2 linked regions of the Paraglaciecola sp. L3A3 genome follow. The protein of the gene in region 2 interacts with the protein of the main gene of each other region in a pairwise test. Links are inferred from orthologs where the notes say so. Each region holds a gene or a part of one and is shown on either strand. Other genes may lie near its edges.

Region 1 (8,421 bases), 1.2 Mb from region 2 along the record:
TCAGCGTCAAATTGAATATCTGGATTATGGTCAGTTAATGCTGTGCGAGTATTATTAAACTCGGTATGGGGTGCATACACGGTAATCACGCCGTCTTCACATTCCACTTCAGTGACATCAACATCAGCTTCCATCAAGATTTCTAACACAGCATCTTCATCATCACCGGCAAATGCAAATACAGCTTGATGGTCAAACATATGACCCACTGTACCTTCTACGCCTAATTTAGAGGCGGTTTTAGTAAAACAGTTACGTACATCTGTGATGGTTCTATTATTATTATCGGTTAAACAATCAACAATCACCATACAACCACCAGGACCAAAACCTTCGTAACGAGCAGGTACATAGTCTTCACCAGCGCCACCTACTGCTTTATCGATGGCTTTATCAATAACATGACTAGGAACTTGATCTTTTTTAGCTTTTTCAATTAAGCGACGTAACGATAAATTGGCTTGAGGGTCAGCACCGCCATTTTTAGCGACAACATAAATTTCCTTACCATATTTAGAATATACTTTCGTTTTTGCTCCGGCTGTTTTAGCCATAGAAACTTTACGAACTTCAAACTTTCTTCCCATTTATCTATTCTCTTCTAATTAGCAATTAGGCTTAGTGCCGAGGATTTTACCGATATTCACGGCAGAGTACAAAAGCAAAAATCTTCTACCTTATTTACGGGATGTGCTCCGATGCTAGATAATCATGAGATTGCATTTCTTTAAGGCGGCTTAAACAGCGTTTAAATTCAAAATTAAGCTGGCCTTGAGTATATAAATCTTCCATTGCCACTGCTGCTGACATAATCACTTTGACTTTACGTTCATAAAATTCATCCACCATGGCAATAAACCTTCGAGCAATATCGTCAGTGGTTTGCCCCATTTGTTCAACATTGCTAATTAATACAGAATGATACAAGCGACTTATTTCCATATAATCAGTTTGGCTTCGTGGCCCATCACAAAGGGCTCTAAATTCGAACATCACCACACCATCTGCGTTATGCAATGAAGGAATAAAGCGCCCTTCAATTTCAATATTTTGTTTTTCTGTCATCAACTCAGGCGCCAATTGACTAAAATACTGATACAAGTTTTTACTAGCTTGCTCATCTAAAGGATAATGAAAAATTTCAGCCTGCTCTAAAGTTCGTAAACGATAATCCACGCCGCTGTCGACATTAATTATGCGAGTATTTTGATTAATCAATTCAATCGCAGGTAAAAATCTAGCACGCTGTAACCCATTTTTATACAAGTCATCGGGTACTATGTTAGAAGTTGCAACAAGCACAATACCATGAGCAAACAACTCTTCCATTAAGGTACCCAAGATCATAGCGTCGGTAATATCAGAAACAAAAAATTCATCAAAACAAATGACCTTAGTTTCATCGGCAAAAATTTGCGCTATGCTTTTGAGCGGATCAGAGTGACCAGCCAATTTTTTTAACTCTTGATGGACTCTGTGCATAAAACGATGAAAATGTATGCGCATTTTATTTTCAAAGGGCAAACATTCATAAAAGGTATCAACTAAATAGGTTTTACCTCGACCTACCCCACCCCAAAAATATATCCCTTGGATTGAAGGTTTAGTCATACCTTTGCCAAAAGCAGACTGCAATTTTATCCGCCAAGTTAATTTTTTTTCGGGCTGAGTTAATTCTTCAAATAAGCGTTGCAGCTCTTTAACCGCATTTTCTTGAGCCGAATCATATTGAAAATCAGCATCAAGTAAGTCCGTTTGATACTTCTGCCAAGGTGTTTGTTCTATCATAGGTTGAAAATTTCCCACCATCTATTGTGTAAAATCACACTTGAATACAAATAAAATGACCGCATTAAAAATGCTAAGGGTATAATAACAATATTAGGTAAACATTGCGCTTGTACACTTATATCAAGTTAGCGAAAGTAATTAAGATTAGGAGATGTTATGGATTGGTTTATAGGATTATTGTTATTAATTTTAGGCGGTATTATTGGTTACTTTGTTGCAAAATATTTCAATGATGCAGACAAAAAACGCCAAGAAGACACAAAAAATGAACAAACTATTCAAGAAATAATGGCCCAACAAGCTATTCAACATATACAAGATAGTAAACATATAGCCCAGCAAATTAGTCAACAATCAGAAGCATTAGCTCAACAGTTAGCTAATTACGAACAAGCCGTTATCGCCCAAAAATCGGGAGGGGAAGACGCAAAATTAAATTATTTTGGCGAACACGCCACCACTTATTTACGCAACAAAAGTGAGAACCCCAGTCGTGAAAAAGATAGTGCCAATGTACAACCACTAGATTTTTCTTCTGAGAGTTCTGGACTTTTTTCAGGTTCAACAGATTCACAGGTGAAGGAAATTAAGTAAGGAACTTTCTACACACCTAAACAGTCTTTGTGTTGTTTAATTAATTTAGTTTATGGAGATATTAATCGATGAATAAAGTAGTCAATCGTTTAGCTGTCGCATGTTGTGTTGTAGCTATAAGTTGGTCATCGCAGGCAGCTTTGCCTTTTTTTTCAACGGATAAAGATGAAATACCTAGCCTAGCTCCGATGTTGGATAAAACCACTCCAGCAATAGTTAGTATTTCTGTAGAAGGCACTCAAGTTTCCACTCAAAAAGTACCAGAGATGTTTAAACACTTTTTTGGTGGGCCAAATGAGCAAGTACAAGAGCGTCCATTTAAAGGTTTAGGATCGGGTGTCATTATCGATGCCAAAAAAGGTTATGTTGTAACCAATAATCATGTTGTCGATAACGCTGATGAAATTACCGTTAAATTAACTGATGGCCGCGAATTCAAAGCTAGAAAATTAGGGGCTGATGCACAAAGTGATATCGCGCTTTTAAAAATAGAGCCAGAAAATTTAACTGCTGTTCCTTTAGCCGACTCAGATGATTTGCGTGTTGGTGATTTTGTAGTAGCGATTGGTAACCCTTTTGGTATAGGGCAAACAGTGACCTCAGGGATTGTCAGTGCATTAGGCCGTTCAGGCTTAAATATTGGCGGTTATGAAGATTTTATTCAAACAGATGCAGCAATTAACCGTGGTAATTCAGGTGGGGCCTTAGTCAGTTTGCGAGGCGAATTAGTTGGCATTAACACTGCTATTTTTGGACCTAACGGCGGTAACGTGGGTATTGGTTTCTCAATACCATCAAACATGATGAAAAGTTTAGTCGATCAAATCATTGAATTTGGCGAAGTACGTCGTGGACTTTTAGGTATCACAGGCCAAGATATTGACTCAGGATTGGCTGAAGCGATGAACTTAGATGTTAATAAAGGTGCATTTGTTAGTGAAGTAACGCCCGACTCTGCAGCTGAAAAAGGCGGCATCCAAGCTGGCGACATCATTACCGAAATTAACGGTAAAACGATTGTTAGCTTTCAAGAACTACGAGCTAAAATTGCCAGTAAAGGGGCAGGAAGCAAACTTGAGTTAACCATTTTACGTAAAGGAAAGCGCAAAGTGATTGATGTAGTACTTGGTGATGCAACCCAAGCAGTTGTTGCGGCTAAAGAAATTCATCCAGCTCTTGAAGGTGCGGTTTTAACCAATGGTAAAACCAAACAAGGTGATAATGGTGTGGTGATTTCAGAACTCGAAAATCGCTCTCCCGCTGCCAGAATAGGCCTACAAGATGGTGATGTGATTATTGGTGTTAACCGTAAACCTGTTGATACAGTAATGAAATTACGCAATGAATTGGACGAATCAAAAGGCGTTATCGCACTCAACATTAAACGTGGACTTGCTTCCATATATTTAGTTATTCGTTAATTTAACCAGTTACGCGGCTTGTATTTTAGCAATGCAAGCCGCTATCAACTTGCTGTTTTCAGTGTTATTATTCTGAGTATCTGCCCTGCAATGATTCAACCGCTCGTGCCAAGACTGCTCATATCCATTTTAAAATCTATCGTAATAGGTGTGATCATTTCTTCGATCATCCTGCTTCTTGTACCCGACTTACGTCAAGGTAGCGGATTACCTCTAGACTTTTTTTCTCAAAAAGATAAAAAAACTAAAAAATTAAGCTTCAGCCCAGCTGTCAATTCAGCTGGTCCCGCGGTAGTTAATGTCTATAGCGAAAGTTTAGATGCATCAAGCTATTATCGTAGACAACCGGTACAACGTACCAATTTAGGTTCAGGCGTCATCATGAATGCCGATGGATACATATTGACTTGTTTGCATGTTATTGAAAATGCCGTCACCGCTAAAGACAATATTATTGTTGTTGGATTACAAGATGGTCGACTCGCTGAAGCACAAATTATTGGTTTTGATCCTATCACTGATCTAGCTGTGTTAAGCATCTCAGAAGAAAATCTAACTGTTGTACCTCAACAAAATGAAAACATTAATGCAGTAGGCGACGTAGTACTAGCCATAGGTAACCCATACAACTTGGGACAGACAGTTACCCAAGGTATTATCAGCCGGATCAGTAACAATGGCCTGAATATGTATTTTGATTATATTCAAACAGACGCGGTATTAAGTGAAGGGAATTCTGGTGGCGCACTAGTAGATAGTGAAGGTAACTTACTTGGTATAACCAATGCGAATTTCAAAACTCGGGTTAGCAGAAATCGCATAGAAGCTGCTGATGGAGTGTCTTTTGCCATCCCTTATTCTTTAGCCAAAAAGGTAATGGAAGATATTATTACCAATGGCAAAGTGATCCGTGGTGCTCTTGGGTTTACCGCTGTTGAACAGCAACCCTCTACCTCAGGTGGAATTTATGTCACTTCAGTCAGTCCAAACGGCGCAGCTGATTTAGGAGGCTTACAAATTAAAGATCTGGTTATTGCTGTGGACGGTAAATCTACCACTAGTATTCGTAGTACCTTAGATTATATTACTAACCTAGTTCCAGGCTCAAAAGTGAGCTTTCAAATAATTCGTGATGGTAATAAATTAAACTTAGAAATGACAGTAGCCGAATTAGAGCAGTAATCGGCTACTTAAATAGTCTGTTACTCACTGACTCTTTGTATATTTGCGCCTAGACCATTTAATTTACGTTCAATATGTTCGTAACCACGATCTAGATGATAGATTCTATCTACTTTAGTTTGTCCTTCAGCCACTAACCCCGCAATCACTAAACTTGCGGACGCTCGTAAATCAGTGGCCATCACTTGCGCACCTTTTAATTTCGATTTACCGTCACAGACAGCACTGTTTCCTTGTAAGGTAATTGCAGCCCCCATACGTTGTAACTCAGGCACATGCATGAAGCGGTTCTCAAAAATATTCTCCGTTATAACCCCTGTCCCTTCAGCAAGACAATTTAGTGCCACAAATTGTGCCTGCATATCAGTCGGGAATCCTGGATGGGGAGCAGTTTTGATGTCGACACTTTTTAAGGATCGGCCTGTCATATCTAATTCAATCCAATCTTCACCCACTTCTAATTTAGCCCCAGCTTTAGCTAATTTATCTAATACCGCATCCAAAGTATGTGGTGCAGCATTTTCACAACGAATTTTACCGCCAGTTACTGCACCAGCAATAAGAAAGGTACCAGTTTCAATGCGATCAGGTAGTACTTTATAACGGCACCCAGCCAGAGAATTGACACCCTGGATAGTGATCTTGTCACTACCCGCATTTGCCACTTTTGCCCCCATCGCATTTAAGCAATTGGCAAGGTCAACAATTTCAGGTTCGCGTGCCGCATTCTCAAGTATGGTTTCACCTTCAGCTAAACAGGCAGCCATCATTAAGTTTTCAGTGGCACCTACACTGACCACATCCATAAAGATATGTGCTCCTTGTAGCTTTCCATTTACCTTAGCTTGAATATAACCACTATCTACATCAATAATTGCGCCCATTTGTTCCAGACCTTGCAGATGCAAATTCACAGGTCTAGCACCTATTGCACAACCACCGGGTAAAGATACTGTCGCTTCACCAAACTTAGCAAGTAATGGACCTAATACTAAAATCGAGGCACGCATGGTTTTAACTAATTCATAAGAGGCATTAAAATTATTAATATGGCTCGGGTCAATTTGTACAGATTGACCATCAATGCGTTCAGCCTTAGCCCCTAATTCACTGAGTAAAGATAAACTAGTATGAATATCCCTCAGCTCAGGAACATTATCAAAATAACAAATAGAGTCAGCAAGTATGGCAGACATAAGAATGGGAAGGGCGGCATTTTTAGCACCGGAAATAGTCACCGTGCCTTGTAAAGGCGGGCAAGCCTCTATAATTAATTTGTCCATGACAATACTCTATTTAGATAATAACTGGGGGAAGAAAGTACAGGCTGATAACTATTGAGGAAGATTAAATAACTTTTCTCTTTTCCACTGTGTTTCGGTAAAGGTTTTAATAGACACTGCATGCATCACACCTTCGGCAATTTTCTCTGCTAGAGGCGCATATACAAATTGCTGTTTTTTAACTCGACTCATCTCTGCAAATTTATCGCTGACCGCAATAACTTGAAAGTGAGACCCCTCACCACTAACGTGAACCTCAGCTAGTCCAAGAGTTTCTTTTAATAATGTTTCTATTTGTTGATTGTCCATTGTCGATCCGAAATATGGTGAATAACTGCCTATTGTACCGACAAAAAGCTATCAACGTCGCTAATTTTTGCTAAATTAACCAAAGTTTCAGGAATATCTTTTATCACAAACTTAATGTTTTTCTGGTTACAGTCTTTTAATAAATTGATTAACCATGCGAGGCCAGCGGTATCAGTATGCTCAATTCCAGACATATCTAATGTGGCGATTTCTTTTGGCGAAGCTTGGCTAAACAGAACAAGCTCCTGTAAAGATTGCTGAAACGCAGGTACGGTATTACGATTTAAATCACCTTGCAGGGCAAAATAACCGCTACCTTGTTCAACAACAGTAAGTGCTTTCACCTAACTATCCTTTTTGTTAGATTCAAGAACTAAGGGTTTAGCAATCGCACCTTTCATCAAGTCAATGACCGCTTGAATTCCGTCTTTACGTAGGATGGCTTCAAACTCACTTTGTTTACTTGATAACATACTGATGCCTTCAGCAACCATGTCATAAGTTTTCCACTCATTAGTGCGTTTGTTTTTCCGCAATTTGAAGGAAATATTAATATCAGGGCGGTTTGGATCTTTAATAATAGCCCGAACCGTCACAGCCGTTTCATCATCGATTTCTCTAGTTGGCTGAAACTCTACTTGTTGATTTTTATAATAAGATAAAGCAATAGAATAAGTGGTAATTAAGTATGAGCGGAACACACTAATATATTCAGGTATTTTATCTTTAGGCACTTTTTTGAAGTTATTACCTAGCACTTTTAAAGCAGAGAAATTGTAATCAATATGAGGTAATAGCTCCTCTTCCATAATGGTACGCAATAATTCTGGGTTCTTTTCAATTTCAGGCTGTTCACTTTTAATTCGATCAAAAGTTTTATTGGCCACTACTTGGATCATTTCGTAAGGGTTCAACTCGTCTGCTTGAATCATTCCAGACGTAAATAAGAAACACCCGCCCACTACTAATTGGGTCAATCGTTTTAACACTATAAACTCTCCTTTATACCTTAATCGTTATTGCCAAACAAAAATTGACCGATAAGGTCTTCTAACACCAATGCTGATTTAGTGTCTTCTATGTAGTCACCATCAGCTAAATTTTCAATGCCGTCTATAGCGAAACCCGGTTGAAAACCAATATATTGTTCACCCAACAAACCCGAAGTTAATATAGACACCGAACTAGTTTCTGGAAATGTTTTAAATTCTGAGGAAATACTCATAGTCACTATGGGTGTAAAATCATCATGATCCAGTGCAATACGATCCACCCGACCAACGGTTACCCCACCAACTTTTACAGCAGACCTTTCTTTTAGACCGCCAATATTATCAAATTTGGCATGTAAGATATAACTATCACCCGAGTTAGTCATACTTTGGTTAGCCACTTTTAAAGCTAGTAATAGCCCAGCAGCAATAGTCAACACAACAAAAAAACCTACCAACAATTCTGCTTTTCTGGATTTCATTCCCATTTCCTTTACTCAATTCCGAACATTAATGCAGTTAGAATGAAATCTAACCCTAAAACAGCTAACGATGAGAACACCACTGTTTCAGTCGTTGCTTTACTAATACCTTCAGACGTGGGTATAGAGTCATACCCTTTGAAAGTGGCGATCCAAGTGATAACAAAAGCAAAAACAAAGCTTTTAATCACACCATTCATTACGTCTTTATTCCAATCAACGGTTGATTGCATTATCGACCAATAACTACCTTCATCAACTCCTAACCAATCAACCCCAACTAAGTGGCCACCAATTATGCCTACAGCACTAAATATTAGCGCCAACATTGGCATTGAAATAATACCGGCCCATAAACGAGGAGCTA
Region 2 (8,358 bases):
TGTATATTTCTCAAGAGGTGCAAATTGTTGGAATACTTCCCCACGATTTTCAAACTTCAAATCTACTTTTTTTATTGGTAAACAGTTTTCTACTGAATCACAGGCAGGCTTGATACTAATTTGTTTATCACGATAAATTACAGTATCACCAGGTAACCCAACAACACGTTTAATATAGTCTAATGAAGGATTAACGGGGTACTTAAATACCACAACATCACCACGTTCTGGCGCACCTAAGTCTACAAATTTCTTACGCATGACTGGATCTTTCAAACCATATGCGTATTTCTCAACTAAGATAAAATCCCCCACCAATAAGGTAGGCATCATAGAGCCTGATGGAATTTGAAAAGGTTCATACAAAAACGAACGTAATACCAATACAAAAGCAATCACAGGAAATATCTGTTGCGCTGTATCCACTAACCAAGGTAGTTCAGCATCTTGCTCTAAGGCAGAAGAAGTACCTGAAGCACTACTGGCAATAGCCATACGGTCACGACGTTTCTGCGCAAACAATAAACTATCCACTAACCAAATGATGCCTGAGGCAACAGTCAAAATTACTAAAAAAATTGAGAAATAATTCGCCATATTATTTTCCTACCTTAAGTAATGCTAAAAATGCTTCTTGAGGTAGTTCTACGTTACCAACAGACTTCATACGTTTTTTACCGTCCTTTTGTTTCTGTAACAGCTTTTTCTTACGACTAATATCGCCACCATAACATTTAGCGATTACATTTTTACGTAACTGTTTAATGGTACTACGGGCAATAATTTGATTCCCGATCGCTGCTTGAATAGCAATATCAAACATTTGTCTTGGAATAAGCTCTTTAAGTTTTTCAACCAGTTGTCTACCACGAGTCACAGCATTATCTTTATGGGTGATCATAGCTAAGGCATCAACACGCTCGGTATTAATTAGAATATCCAAACGAGACATTTCAGCAGCTTGGAAACGCTTGAAATTATAGTCTAGGGAAGCAAACCCACGGCTTGTGGACTTTAATCTATCAAAGAAATCCATCACAACTTCAGCCATAGGTAGATCATAACTGACAGCCACTTGTTTGCCGTGATATGTCATATTAGTTTGCATGCCACGTTTTTCAACACACAAGGTAATCACATTACCTAAAAATTCTTGGGGCACTAAAATATGAGCTTCAACTATAGGTTCGCGAATTTCTTCAATATCATTAACTGCAGGAAGTTTAGAAGGATTATCTACATAGATAACCTCACCACTTTTAGTTTCTACTTCGTAAACAACAGTAGGCGCAGTGGTAATCAGGTCTAAATCGTATTCACGCTCTAAACGTTCTTGAATAATTTCCATGTGTAACATGCCGAGGAAACCAATACGAAAGCCAAAACCTAAGGCAGAAGAACTTTCTGGTTCAAAAAATAACGAAGCATCGTTCAGACTTAATTTGGCTAAAGCATCACGAAAATCTTCGTAGTCATCAGAACTGATAGGGAACATACCCGCATAAACTTGCGGTTTAACTTTTTTGAATCCAGGCAAAGGTTCTACCGCTGGATCCCTAGCTAAGGTGATTGTATCCCCTACTGGCGCGCCATGAATTTCTTTAATTCCAGCAATAATAAATCCTACTTCGCCAGCTCTTAAAATACCTGTGTCTTTTGCTTTGGGAGTAAAAATACCAACCTTATCAGCTTGGTGTATACCACCTGTGGACATGATTTTTATCTTTTCGTTTTTGCGTAACTCACCTTGCATAATGCGCACAAGTGAGACAACACCTTGATAATTATCAAACCATGAATCTACAATCAATGCTTTTAATGGCGCATCAATTTCGCCTTCTGGAGGAGGAACTTGACGAACAATCACCTCCAAAACATCTTCGATACCAATACCTGTTTTAGCTGAACACCGCACAGCATCCATAGCATCAATGCCTACTATGTCTTCAATTTCTTCTGCTACACGATCTGGCTCAGCCTGAGGTAAATCAATCTTGTTCAGAATAGGTACCACTTCCATATCCATATCAATGGCGGTGTAACAGTTTGCTAAAGTTTGTGCTTCTACTCCTTGTCCGGCGTCAACAACTAATAATGCACCTTCACAAGCAGCTAATGAACGGGAGACTTCGTAAGAAAAATCTACGTGGCCTGGAGTGTCGATAAAGTTCAGCTGATACGTTTCACCATCTTTGGCTTTATAATCCAAAGTGACACTCTGAGCTTTAATTGTGATCCCGCGCTCTTTTTCAATATCCATAGAGTCGAGAACTTGTTCTGACATTTCTCTAGCGGTAAGTCCGCCACAGTGTTGAATTAAGCGATCTGAAAGAGTAGATTTACCGTGATCGATATGAGCAATAATAGAAAAATTTCGTATGTGCTTGTGTTGCATAAAGTTTTAGAAAATTACCAAGTGTGTTTGCTTTCCCACCACCAAAACCAATAACGCCTACTGATCAAATAACTCGGGGAACAAAATGATTAAATAGGCGGCGATTTTACAGTTTTATCAGCCACTTTGCGACACAGAAAACCAATCATTAGCTGTTTTATTGCAGAAACTTAAATTTACACTTGTTTAAAATGAATATTCTGGGACTCTAGAGGTATAACTGAGAGGATTTTAGGCTGGAATTTATCGCAACTTTGTTTGTTCATATAAATATGGATCAATTTATAAGTAACCCCTGCCATACTAAACGCCACTATTATCAGCCAAATTTCTGCTGTTAAGCCAATTATTGGTAATACACTTTGTGCAATCACAGCAGAAAATATCAACACTAACAAAGGTAATATATAAACTAAAATAGAGGCTTTCAGTACACTCTCTTCAGCAATACCTAATTTAACTTCTTGCCCAATATCAATGGCACCATCATATTGAAACTTAATTGATTCACGTTTATTAGCAAATACTTTAGCGATAGCACCCGTTCCACAATTTGACTGGGCCTCACAACTACCACAAGTAGATTTAATTTGTGTTTCAACCCAGATAACTTGTGCCCCCGTTTGGTTTTCAATATTACTTACTACGCCTATTTCTTCTAACATAAAAGGATTATTCTCCTCTTACGATTGAAGCAGCAATAGAACTGGCAGTCGATGCAGGTAACTTTCCGATAATAGTGATGTTTAATGGGCCTTTTTGTAAGGTAAAGAAAGTATCAGATTGACTTTTCCCTACCACATTATCCATTAAGGTATCATTACTCCGCTCTTCAATATAAACGGAAACATCCACTAAACCATCGCTTAACAATACATATTCAACAACTTGACCAGTGATAGACAAACGTCTAAGTTCTCTTTTCACTAATTCCATACCAACAGGGATATAACCAATTTTCCACGGAGAACGGGTCAACTGGTTTTGACCTAAACTGACAGCCGCTGGCAACATAGAGGTTTCAATTTTTGCAAAAAAAGGGGCCAGTTCTTCAGTTACTTCGAGGCCCGTCACTTGAATTTGCTCTAGCAATTGGTTCTTTAGATTAAACATATTTAATTTCAGTAATAGACCAGTCTCTTGGTCTAACCAAACATTCAAACCATACCTTGTTTGGTCTTTACTAATTATTCTGATTTGCTGAGCAGCACGGCCAGAAACACGACTTCTCCCGACCATCACAAAATCATATCCAGTAAATAGCTTTTCTGGATGTTGAAAAAATTCACTAGGAAATGGTCCATTAATAGCTGACGAAATCAAACTATATGGGGGCACATTGGGTTCAAAATAGCTGACTTTATTGCCAATTCGTACGATTTCTTTACCCGGCCCATTCAGTAAATTCAACTGCTCCATTTCAATGCCATCTGCATTTATTCCATGGCGCCAGAGGTAAGGTTGAGAGTCAACACCGGGTTTCAGTAAAACAAATGAGATTGAATAATTAAGAGATTGCACAGCCCGAGACATTTTATGTAACCAGGCTTCGGCACTATCATCAGTATATTGTTCTGCAACATACTGAACGTCAGAAGATTGTGCTGGTTCTATGAGAGTTTGCTCTTCTTGAGCAAAGGTATAGCTAGGAAAAACTAGGCCAGATAGCAGAACCATTAAGGTTCTGCTGTATCTTCTATTCAGGGATATTTTCAACAACTTCAGGCACTGCCTCTTCATTAATAGTATCTTCTGCAGTGGGTGTTGCAGTGACTTCAAATGTTTTAAAACGCATTTGCTGTTTATGATCAAGTATATAAGCATGAATTCGACGTTTTTGTTCTGCAGTATCCGTTTGCGGTAAAGAACGAGTAGCATCAAAACTAACAGGTGATAAGCCACCATTAATACCTAAAATTGGCGCTGCAGCACTGAAAGGTTGTTCAACCTCAGTTTGATTCATATGTTGCACCCCTAAAATCATAGCTACAGCAACAGATGCAGCAACTGCCATCTGTCCCCCCTGCTTAGCAAAGGGTATCACATTGCCAATCAATGGAATATCTCGCCATGTTTTCTTAGGGGCTAAAATTGCGGGTTCTGATTCTAAAGCTTGAGCCACTTTAGCTGCAATATCGAAGTTCAACTCTGTTGGTAGCTCTTGACGTAAACCATCACGAATTAGATGGTAATTTTTCCATTTTTGCATCAAATCGGCATCACGTTTAACAGCGTCAACAACATTATCTGATGATACTTCACCATCAATAAAAGCTGATAAATTTTCAAATTTTTGCGACATACAATATGGTTCCCGCTAATTTAGTTCTTATTTCTGATAAATAATAGATTTATCAACTTAAACTTAGTCGTTCATAAGCAAAGGTTGAATCACTTTATCTAACGCATCACGAGCCCTGAAAATTCTTGATCTTACAGTACCTACAGGGCAATCCATAACTTCAGCTATCTCTTCATAACTCAATCCTTCTAACTCACGTAAGCTAATAGCCATTCGTAAATCTTCGGGTAATTTATCCATTGCCTCAAACAATAGCTTTTCCATTTGTTCTGACATTAAACTTTTTTCTGGCGAATTATTTTCTTTTAATGCATCGCTGCCATCATAAAAATCCGCTTCATCGGCGTCAATATCATTTGCCGGTGGTTTCCTCCCTTGAGAAACCAAATAATTTTTAGCACTATTTACTGCGATCCTGTATAGCCAAGTATAAAATGCGCTATCACCTCTAAAATTGGGTAAAGCTTTATATGCTTTTATAAATGCTTCTTGTGCCACATCGGCTACATCGCCTGAATTTTTTACATACCGAGAAACTAAATACGATACTTTATGCTGATACTTAACAACTAACAGCCCGTATGCGTTTTTGTCACCTCTTTGTACTCGTTCAACAATTTGTTGATCTGTTAACTGCTCGCTCATTCGAGCTATTACTCCTTTACGAAAATATACTACAGCTCATGCAAGCACTAATATTGACTAACCATATTAAAAAAAGTTCGATAAATAATGATCTTTTTTCAACAAACATATAAAAAGGTAAAATAACCACCCTAACATTTGGGACTGTTGATCTTTTCTGTATAAATTTTGTTCTAACTAAACGCTTTTTAATCGCGGCGCTGGTTTACAGGCCTAATGGATTAAGTCAAAAATCAGCAACAAAGAGTAAAAAGCGTTTAGGACGAACCCTTCGGGCAGCGTTTGTGCGGCATTTCTACTGCCTCAGCACTCATTCATGTCGAACAACTACACCACAATCGCGCTTCATTGTATAAATACCGCACAACTCGCTGTAAAACATCTAGAGAAGTTCAACAGCCCCAATGAATTTTCGCATATTATAGGCAATTAAATACATTGATATTTGCGTAGCGTAAATTAGTATGGCCTAACAATCGACTCATTATTTGACTAGTTTACATTATGCACTCAACTATTGAACACCAATGTGACGTACTCATCATTGGCAGCGGCGCAGCTGGACTGAGCCTCGCACTTAAAATTGCAGACAATTGTCAGGTAATTGTATTAAGTAAAAGTGAGCTTTCTGAAGGCTCGACAAAATATGCCCAAGGTGGCATAGCCGCAGTTTTCGATGAAAATGACTCTATTGAATACCATGTATCTGACACATTACTTGCTGGTGATGGTCTATGTAATGAAGAGGCGGTTCGATTTACCGCGTCTCAAGCTAAGGCTTGTATGGAATGGTTAATTGATTTTGGTATGCCTTTCGATCAAGAGAAAGATGGTAATGGCGAGTCCAAATTTCACTTAACAAGAGAAGGCGGTCATAGCCATAGACGCATTTTACATTCAGCTGATGCAACAGGTGCTGCTGTACAAGTCACATTAATAGAAGCGGTTAAACAACATCCTAACATTCATCTGTTTCAGCGGTATAACGCTATTGACTTAATTAAGAGTAAAACCCAAAAAGATTTGTTACTGGGTGCTTATGTTTGGAACAGAAAAAAAGAAAAAGTTGAAATAATTCGCAGTCAATTTGTAACCCTAGCCACTGGCGGTGCAAGTAAAGTTTATCAATATACATCTAACCCAGATGTTTCCAGCGGTGATGGTATTGCGATGGCATGGCGCGCAGGCTGTCGAGTCGGCAACATGGAATTTAATCAATTTCACCCCACTTGTTTATACCATCCAGAAGCGCGAAACTTTTTAATTTCTGAAGCATTAAGAGGCGAAGGTGCTAAATTATGTCACCCAGATGGCACGCCTTTCATGCATAAATTTGATGAAAGAAGTGATTTAGCGCCAAGAGATATAGTCGCTAGAGCCATTGATTTTGAGATGAAACGTTTAGGCGCTGATTGTATGTACCTTGATATAAGTCACAAACCTAGCGACTTTATTGTTAAACACTTTCCTAATATTTATCGTAAATGCCGCGCATTAGGCATTGATATCACTAGAGATCCAATCCCTGTAGTACCAGCAGCCCACTATAGTTGTGGAGGTGTGGTCACCGATAAATTCGCCAAAACCGACTTACAAAATTTATTTGCTATTGGTGAAGTCGCTTATACAGGTTTACATGGCGCAAACAGAATGGCCAGTAATTCATTATTAGAATGTATTGTTTATGCCCATTCAGCTGCTGAATATATAAAGGCAAATTTGGCTAAAGACTACCAGCAGGAGCCAATTGAAGAATGGGACGAAAGTCAGGTAAGTGATTCAGATGAAGAAGTGATTATTCAACATAACTGGCACGAATTAAGGCTATTCATGTGGGATTATGTAGGGATTGTTCGTACTAATAAAAGACTAGAGCGCGCTCATCATAGGATCAACCTATTAAAACAAGAAGTTAACGAATACTATTCTAACTTTAAAGTCAGTAATAACTTACTTGAATTGCGTAATCTACTCACAGTCGCAGAGTTGATAGTTGAATGTGCCCGTGAACGCAAAGAAAGCAGAGGATTACATTTCAATGTTGATTACCCCTATCAAGTTGATGATCCCCAACCGACCATTATTGGTCCTTTAACTAAATAATATCAGTAAATTGAATTGAGCCTATCAAATGTGGGCTCGATTCATTCTGATTAATTTGCGTCTGCACTTTAAAGTCAATTTCACCCTTACTTTTGTTACTTGTACTTGTTTGCAACATAGACACTTTTCCAGGTAAAAACAAAGGTAACTTAAACCCTACTTGCACTGAAAACGCCTTAGCGAAAGCCGCAGGATACTGCTTTTGTAATTCAGATAAACACCGTGATTTAGTCCACATACCGTGAATAATATGTTGTTGAAAACCAAATAATTTAGCAGACCATTTAGCTAAATGAATCGGATTATAATCACCGGAAGATTTAGCATATAAACGGCCTAAATTTGTCGCTAAATTCCAATCTACAGTCAAGCTATCAACAGAAAATTCTGGGACAGGCTTTTTAGCGATCTCATCCACTTGAATTTGATGTTTAGTGCGATATAAATTCACGCTTACGCTACTCCAAACCAATTCATCATTGCTAGTACAGTCGGTAATAACCGAGAACAACCAACCTTTGTGGTGCGCGGTTAAATCAGCTAAACGACAGGTTAATTCAAGGTTTTCGCTAAGCTCAATAGGCCTATATTGCTGAATACTATTTTCTACATGCACTAAACCCAACAAAGGAAAAGGAAATTCAGGCTGTAACAATAATTGTAAATGTAGAGGAAAAGCTAAAGTATGAATATAACAAGGATGTAAGTGTTCTCCTTGCCAATTAACCACCTTCTGAAACAAAGCTACTTTGTTACTTTGTATACAAATATCTGGCAGACAAAATTCTGTTCTAGGTAACTTTATGGGGGTGGTTTTATTCGCTTTTTTGAACAAAAACTTAAGCATCAATAATTTAATATTCGATGCCTTTTCTAATTCAACAGTTTGTATCGCATGGGGATTCATTACTAA

What was found.
Region 1: the proteins of GQR87_RS14255 (region 2) and GQR87_RS19055 interact in binary tests that used the Escherichia coli proteins (3 or more experiments, as listed by UniProt). The link is inferred for Paraglaciecola sp. L3A3 from one-to-one orthologs.

What each region holds. Positions count from the first base shown.
Region 1 is NZ_CP047023.1:4,617,343-4,625,763, forward strand. Bases 3,038-5,942 are described here. They hold GQR87_RS19055 (trypsin-like peptidase domain-containing protein), read left to right. Parts: upstream 3,038-3,896; coding sequence 3,897-4,988; downstream 4,989-5,942. Other genes in these bases: GQR87_RS19050 (Do family serine endopeptidase), read left to right, coding at 3,038-3,806; murA (UDP-N-acetylglucosamine 1-carboxyvinyltransferase), read right to left, coding at 5,009-5,942. Outside these bases: GQR87_RS19035 (YebC/PmpR family DNA-binding transcriptional regulator), read right to left, coding at 1-587; cell division protein ZapE, read right to left, coding at 682-1,788; GQR87_RS19045 (ZapG family protein), read left to right, coding at 1,948-2,385; more of GQR87_RS19050, read left to right, coding at 2,454-3,037; more of murA, read right to left, coding at 5,943-6,271; GQR87_RS19065 (BolA family protein), read right to left, coding at 6,323-6,580; GQR87_RS19070 (lipid asymmetry maintenance protein MlaB), read right to left, coding at 6,610-6,924; GQR87_RS19075 (phospholipid-binding protein MlaC), read right to left, coding at 6,925-7,512; outer membrane lipid asymmetry maintenance protein MlaD, read right to left, coding at 7,590-8,054; lipid asymmetry maintenance ABC transporter permease subunit MlaE, read right to left, coding at 8,066-8,421. UniProt on the Escherichia coli protein: A site-1 protease (S1P) that cleaves the peptide bond between 'Val-148' and 'Ser-149' in RseA. Part of a regulated intramembrane proteolysis (RIP) cascade.
Region 2 is NZ_CP047023.1:3,433,621-3,441,978, forward strand. The notes cover bases 2,895-5,736. They hold GQR87_RS14255 (sigma-E factor negative regulatory protein), read right to left. Parts: upstream 4,698-5,736; coding sequence 4,092-4,697; downstream 2,895-4,091. Other genes in these bases: GQR87_RS14245 (SoxR reducing system RseC family protein), read right to left, coding at 2,895-3,060; GQR87_RS14250 (MucB/RseB C-terminal domain-containing protein), read right to left, coding at 3,068-4,072; rpoE (RNA polymerase sigma factor RpoE), read right to left, coding at 4,761-5,342. In the rest of the region: lepB (signal peptidase I), read right to left, coding at 1-597; lepA (translation elongation factor 4), read right to left, coding at 599-2,395; more of GQR87_RS14245, read right to left, coding at 2,572-2,894; nadB (L-aspartate oxidase), read left to right, coding at 5,847-7,445; GQR87_RS14270 (MaoC/PaaZ C-terminal domain-containing protein), read right to left, coding at 7,438-8,352; GQR87_RS14275 (protein YgfX), read right to left, coding at 8,355-8,358. UniProt on the Escherichia coli protein: An anti-sigma factor for extracytoplasmic function (ECF) sigma factor sigma-E (RpoE). ECF sigma factors are held in an inactive form by an anti-sigma factor until released by regulated intramembrane proteolysis (RIP).